DNA from 3 places in the Actinosynnema sp. NPDC023658 genome. Region 2 is predicted to be linked to each of the others. Evidence: riboswitches for the same ligand, from Rfam matches in the RefSeq annotation. Region 2 holds a riboswitch; each other region holds the start of a gene.

Region 1 (2,257 bases), on a different contig from region 2:
CCACTGCCAGGCCCAACTCGGCCTGCCGTAACCCCCGCCACCCAACTCTCTCCCTCCCCGAGGCCCGATTTGACATGGGTTCGGGTGCCTTGGGCTGGTCGAAGCCGGCAGGCTTGGCGGGCGCTTTTTCCGCCGGGCCTGCCGGCTTTGGCCTGCCTGGGGTGCCCGTAAGGGCCCCATGTCAAATCGAGCCGGACCCGACCAGGCGCACGCACACGCGCCCCACCCTCAACCGTCATGGACAATGCACGGGTGACTGAGGACTCGACGTCGACCGAACCGGGGAGCCGACTCCTCGGCCCGGCCGACGTCCGCAGGCTGGCCGCGGACCTGGACATCCGCCCCACCAAGAAGCTGGGGCAGAACTTCGTGCACGACCCCAACACGGTGCGGCGCATCGTGACGGCCGCCGACCTGCGCCCGGACGACGTGGTCCTCGAAGTCGGCCCCGGCCTGGGCTCGCTGACGCTGGCGCTGCTGCCCTCCTGCCGCGCCCTGGTGGCCGTGGAGATCGACGGGGTGCTCGCGGAACGCCTGCCCGTCACCGTGGCCGAGCGCGCGCCCGACCTCGCGGACCGGTTGTCCGTCGTGCACGAGGACGCCATGCGCGTCACCCCGGACCAGCTCCCGGTCCCGCCGACGGCCCTGGTGGCCAACCTGCCGTACAACGTGGCCGTGCCCGTGGTGCTGCACCTGCTGGCCGCGCTGCCGTCGTTGCGCACCGGGCTGGTGATGGTGCAGTCCGAGGTGGCCGACCGGATGGCCGCCGGGCCCGGCAGCAAGGTCTACGGCGTGCCCAGCGTGAAGCTCGCCTGGTACGCCGACGCCCGCCGGGCCGGGCCCGTGCCGCGCTCGGTGTTCTGGCCGGTGCCCAACGTGGACTCGGCGCTGGTCGCGTTCGAGCGGCACGCCCCCCTGTCCACTGTGGACCAGAAGCGGCTCTTCTCGTTGGTGGACGCGGCTTTCGCGCAGCGGCGCAAGATGCTGCGCGGCGCCCTGTCGGGGTGGGCCGGCTCGGCCGTCGAGGCGGAGCGGCTCCTCGTCGCCGCAGGGGTGGATCCCTCCCTGCGCGGCGAACAACTGGCCGTCGGTGACTTCATCCGGATAGCCGAGGCCGCGTCCGCCCGGTAGTCGATGATCTTTCGGCCGAAAGTGTGATTTGCCGGACGATCCGGTTTCAGGCTTGCGTCAGTCGGGCCTCGTCAGGTCTACTCGTTGTGCCATCCCGAGCGGCCGAGAGACCTGGCTCTACGACGCCGCAGCAACCACCCCTCCATGGGGGAAGGTGCTTCAGCCAGGACCGATGGAGGATCACGTGCCCAGGATGCGAATGCTCACCCGACGGCGGGTCGTCGACCACGGCCGCCGCACCTCCTCGGCCTGTCGCAGCTGCTAGCAGCCCGTAGGCGCTTTCGGATCCCCGCGTCCTTCACCAGGACACCTTTCTGAGCTGAGCCGTCGGTCACGCACGCCATGAGCGTGCGCTGCCGCATGCAGTCGTGGAGCGAAACGTGATCACTGTCGAGAACCTCACCAAGACCTTCCCCGGGAGTACCGGCCAGGTTCGCGCGCTGGACGGCGTGAACCTGGACGTCGCCGCGGGCACCGTCCTCGGCGTCGTCGGCCCCAGCGGGGCGGGCAAGTCCACCCTGGCCCGGTGCGTCGCGCTCCTGGAGCGCCCCGACAGCGGCTCGATCCGCGTCGACGGCACCGACCTCGTGAACCTCGACGGGACCGCGCTGCGCGCCGCCCGCCGGCAGATCGGCGTTGTGCCGCAAGGGGATTCCCTGCTGCGCCAGCGCACCGCCGCGGGCAACGTCGCGCTGCCGCTGGAGGCCGCGGGCGTGGCCGGCCCGCAGCGCCGCACCCGCGTCGCGGAGCTCCTCGACCTCGTCGGCCTGACCGACAAGGCCGGCTCCTACCCCGACCAGCTCTCCGGCGGCCAGCGCCAGCGGATCGCGGTCGCGCGGGCCCTCGCCGCCGCGCCGTCGGTGCTGCTGGCCGACGAGCCGACCTCCGCGCTCGACCCCGACACCACCGGCTCGGTGCTCGCCGTGCTGGACCGGGCGCGCGCCGAGCTCGGCGTGACGGTCCTCGTCGTCACCCACGACATGAGCGTCGTCCGGAAGATCTGCGACGACGTCGCGGTGCTGGAGGACGGCCGCGTGGTGGAGCACGGCAAGGTGCTCGACCTGGTGTCCGACGCCGCCAGCCGCACGGCCGGGTCGCTGCTGCCCGCCGTGGACCAGAACCCGGC
Region 2 (2,257 bases):
ACATGGACTGGCGCACGGCCCTGCTGTGGGGCGCGGTGCTGTCGTCCACCGACGCCGCCGCCGTGTTCAGCGTGCTGCGCGGGGTGGGTGTGCGGCAGCGGCTCGTCGGCGCGCTGGAGCTGGAGTCCGGCATCAACGACGCGCCGGTGTACATCGCCGTCGTGCTGCTCGCCGCGCCCGACCCGATCACCTGGACCGCGCCGCTGCTGATGGGCTACGAGCTGGTCGCGGGCGCCGTGGTCGGCGTCGTGCTCGGCTGGCTCGGCGGCGTCGGCCTGCGCCGGGCCGCGCTGCCCGCCACCGGCCTGTACCCGCTGGCCACGGTCGCCGTGTGCCTGCTCGCCTACACCGTCGGGGACCTGGCGCACGCGTCCGGCTTCCTCGCCGTCTACATCGCCGCCCTCGTGCTCGGCAACGCCCGGCTGCCGCACCGGTCGGACACCCTGTCGTTCGCCGAGGGGCTGGGCTGGATCGCCCAGATCGGGCTGTTCGTGCTGCTCGGCCTGTACGCCTCGCCCGGTCGGCTGCTCGACGCGCTGGTGCCCGGCCTGGTCGCGGGCGCGGTGCTGGTGCTGCTGGCCCGACCGCTGTCGGTGCTGTTCGCCGCGCTGCCGTTCCGCGTGCCGTGGCGGGAGCAGGTGTTCATCTCGTGGTCCGGGCTGCGCGGCGCCGTGCCGATCGTGTTCGCGCTGATCCCCCTGATCGGGCAGGTGCCGGGCGCGCAGAACCTGGTCGACGCGGTGTTCGTGCTGGTCGTGGTGCTGACCGTGGTGCAGGGGACGACGCTGCCGTGGCTGGCCAAGTGGCTGAAGCTGGTCAAGTCCGGGGAGGCCCACGAGGTGCAGGTCGACTCGTCGGCCCTCGACGAGCTGGGCGCGGAGCTGCTCCAGGTCCGCATCCAGCCCGGCTCCAAGCTGCACGGCGTGTACCTGTCCGAGCTGCGGCTGCCGCCGGGCTCGTCGGTCAGCCTCGTGGTCCGGGACGACAACGGCTTCACCCCCCAGCCCACGACCCGCCTCCAGGTGCACGACCAGCTCCTCGTGGTGTGCACGGAGGCCATGCGGACGGCGACCGAGCAGCGCATCCGGGCCGTCGACCGGGCCGGCCGGTTCGCGCGCTGGATGGGCGACGCCGGCCTGCCGTGACGCTCCCAGGATGTGAACACCGCTCGACGCGGGCGTGCGGTCCGGGTTAGCTTCGGGACGAAGGTCATGAGTGCCAGCGCGAAGCCCAGGCTCGCTGGCCGGCAACCCTCCTACCGCGGTGGGGTGCCCCTGGTGAGGACCTGGCCGGCGCGCAGGGCGTCCGGCAAGCGCGGGCTCCCTCTCGGGTGGGGTGTCCCGGACCCCCGGAGGGCGTCATGACGATCGCAGTCCCCCAGCAGCAGCTCCCCACCGCACTCGCCGCCGCACCTCCCGCCGCCGCGCTTCCCACGGTCGTCGGCGCCGCGCTGCGCGTGCCCGTGGTGACCGGTGAGCGCGTCGAGTACGCCAACCTCGACCACGCGGCCAGCGCGCCCTGCCTGGAGCAGGTCCGCGACGCGGTGGACGAGGTGCTGCCCTGGTACGCCAGCGTGCACCGGGGCGCGGGCTTCGCCTCGCAGGTCAGCACCAAGGTCTACGAGCAGGCCCGCGCGTCGGTCCGCCGCTTCCTCAACGCCCGCGCCACCGACGCCGTCGTCTTCACCCGCAACACCACCGACGCGCTGAACCTGCTGGCCAGGAGCCTGCCGAAGCGCACCGCCGTGATCCTGTTCGACACCGACCACCACGCCGCGCTGCTGCCGTGGCGCGGCCCGAACGTGCGGCGGCTGCGCACGCCTCCCTCGCCCGCCGGCGCGGTGCTGGAGCTGGACCGGGCGCTGCGCGAGGCGCCCGTCGGCCCGCGCCTGGTCGTGGTGACCGGCGCGTCGAACGTGACCGGCGAGGTGTGGCCGGTGGCCGAGCTGGCCCGGGTCGCGCGCAGGCACGGCGCCCGGATCGTCCTGGACGCCGCCCAGCTCGCGCCGCACCGGCCGGTGGACGTGCGCGCGCTCGACGTCGACTACACCGTGCTGTCCGGGCACAAGGTCTACGCCCCGTTCGGCGCGGGCGTCCTGGTCGGCCGGTCCGACTGGTTGCAGGCCGCCGAGCCGTACCTGGTGGGCGGCGGTGCGACGGCCCGCGTCACCGACCACGGCGACCGGCTGGGCGTGGCCTGGTCCGCGGTGCCCGAGCGGCACGAGGCCGGCACGCCGAACGTGGTGGGCGTGCACGCG
Region 3 (2,257 bases), on a different contig from region 2:
TCGTGCGCACCGCGTCGGCCAGCGCGTCCGCGACCAGCACGTGCGGCACGCCGAGCTGGATCGCCCACCGCAGCGCCTCCAGCGCACCGGCCCGGTCGCCCATGACCGCCTTCTCCGCGACCGCGAACCCGGTCACCTCGGCCCGACCCCGGTGGTACCGGCGGACCGCCTCGGCGTCTACCTTCCCACCGGTGTCCGCGACGAGCTGCGACGCCGCCGCCGCCAGCTCGCGCAGGTCCGACCCGACCGCCTCGATCAGCGCCGCCACGGCCTCCGGGTCGGCCTTGCCGCCACCCGCCGACCGGATCTCGTTGCGCACGAACGCTTCCCGGTCCGCCGCCTTGGTGACCTTGGGGCACTCGGTGACCCGCGCACCGGCCTTGCGCAGCGCCGCGGGCAGGTCCTTGGCCACCTTGCTGCGCCCGCCGCCGCTGTGCACGACCACCAACGACACGCCATCCGCCGGTGACTTGGCGTAGGCGAGGATCGCCTCCGCGATCTCCTTGCCGCACTCGTGCGCGGCCTCCAGCGCGACCACCCGACCCTCCGCGAACAGCGACGGGCTGACCAGTTCGGCCAGCTCAGGAGGGGTGAGATCGGTCACGCGGACGCGGGTCAGGTCGGCCTGCGGGTCGGCTTTCCGCGCTGCCACCAGCGCCGCCCGGACCGCGCGCTCGACCAGCAACTCTTCCTCACCGATGATCAGGTGGACGGCGTCGGGCGTGTCAGCGGGCGCACTCACGGCGCGATCCTCCCACGGGTGACCGACGTCCGGATGGTGGACGTCTCTGGCTGAGGGTCGGGATCGTGCCGTAAGTTGAGGCCATAACTGAATACCGCTCATCCAGAGGGGCAGAGGGATCGGCCCGAAGAAGCCCCGGCAACCCGTCGCACAGCATCCGCTGGCGATCACGGTGCCAATTCCGACCCGCGACGCGCGGGAAAGATGAGGAGATACCTCGCGATGACTGCTGTCAGTGTGCCCTCGGCCACCACCTCCTTCGACCTCGGCCCCGCCCGCGCGCTCTCGTGTCGTGAATGCGGCCACGAGACGCCCCTGGCCGCCGAGTACGCCTGTCTTGAGTGTTTCGGGCCGCTGGAAGTCGCCTACGACTTCGGTCGGATCCGCCGCGAGGACATCGAGGCGGGCCCCCGGTCGATCTGGCGCTACCGCGGCCTGCTCCCCGTGCCGACCACCGTCGAGTCGCACCCCAACACGAACCCCGGCGGCACCCGCCTGGTCGAGGCCGACCGCCTCGCCAAGGCCCTGGGCGTGCGCAAGGTGTGGGTGAAGGACGACACCGGCAACCCGACCCACTCGTTCAAGGACCGCGTGGTCGGCGTCGCCCTCGCCGCCGCCCGCGAGCTCGGCTTCAAGGTCCTGGCCTGCCCGTCCACCGGCAACCTGGCCAACGCCGTGGCCGCCGCCGCGGCCCGCGCCGGCTGGCAGTCGGTGGTGCTGGTGCCGTCCACCCTGGAGCGGGCGAAGATCCTCATGACCGCCGTCTACGGCGGCAACCTGATCACCGTCGACGGCAACTACGACGACGTGAACCGGCTGGCGCAGGAGTTGGCCGCCGAGCACGAGGACTGGGCGTTCGTCAACGTCAACGTCCGCCCCTACTACGCCGAGGGCTCCAAGACGCTCGGGTACGAGGTCGCGGAACAGCTCGGCTGGCGGCTGCCCGACCAGATCGTGGTGCCCATCGCGTCCGGCTCCCAGCTGACCAAGGTCGACAAGGCCTTCCGCGAGCTGGGCACCCTCGACCTGGTCGAGCAGACCCCGTACCGCGTGTTCGGCGCGCAGGCCACCGGCTGCTCCCCCGTCTCGGCCGCCTTCAAGGCCGGCCACGACGTGGTCACCCCCGTCCGCCCGGACACCATCGCCCGCTCGCTGGCGATCGGCGCCCCCGCCGACGGCCCCTACGTGCTGGACGCCGTCCGCCGCACCAACGGCGCGATCGAGGACGTCACCGACGAAGAGGTCGTCGAGGGCATCCGCCTGCTGGCCCGGACCGAGGGCATCTTCGCCGAGACCGCCGGCGGCGTGACCGTCGCGACCGCGAAGAAGCTCATCGAGACCGGCCAACTGGACCCGGACGGCGAGACGGTGCTCCTCATCACCGGTGACGGCCTCAAGACCCTCGACGCCCTGGGTGACCGGGTCGGCCCGCGCGCCAACGTCCCGCCGTCGGCCGAGGCCGTCCTGAAGGCCCTCCAGGACTGACCCCGAGGCCGGCCGTCACGCCTCACCGAC

What was found. A riboswitch is a leader RNA that binds a small molecule or an ion and turns the genes downstream of it on or off. The one in region 2 is predicted to bind S-adenosylmethionine.
Region 1: linked by a shared signal. The riboswitch ahead of AB0G02_RS11840 (ATP-binding cassette domain-containing protein) and the one ahead of AB0G02_RS08165 (aminotransferase class V-fold PLP-dependent enzyme) in region 2 are both predicted to bind S-adenosylmethionine.
Region 3: linked by a shared signal. The riboswitch ahead of thrC (threonine synthase) and the one ahead of AB0G02_RS08165 (aminotransferase class V-fold PLP-dependent enzyme) in region 2 are both predicted to bind S-adenosylmethionine.

What each region holds. Positions count from the first base shown of each region.
Region 1 covers NZ_JBFAAX010000072.1:12,803-15,059, forward strand. Annotated here, with positions in the region: gene AB0G02_RS11830 (transglycosylase family protein) at 1-31, shown strand, start outside; gene rsmA (16S rRNA (adenine(1518)-N(6)/adenine(1519)-N(6))-dimethyltransferase RsmA) at 253-1,131, shown strand; SAM riboswitch class I at 1,218-1,310, shown strand; gene AB0G02_RS11840 (ATP-binding cassette domain-containing protein) at 1,512-2,257, shown strand, end outside.
Region 2 covers NZ_JBFAAX010000040.1:21,101-23,357, reverse strand. Annotated here, with positions in the region: gene AB0G02_RS08170 (potassium/proton antiporter) at 1-1,145, shown strand, start outside; SAM riboswitch class IV at 1,208-1,321, shown strand; gene AB0G02_RS08165 (aminotransferase class V-fold PLP-dependent enzyme) at 1,361-2,257, shown strand, end outside.
Region 3 covers NZ_JBFAAX010000091.1:15,394-17,650, forward strand. Annotated here, with positions in the region: gene holA (DNA polymerase III subunit delta) at 1-742, opposite strand, end outside; SAM riboswitch class I at 838-953, shown strand; gene thrC (threonine synthase) at 965-2,227, shown strand.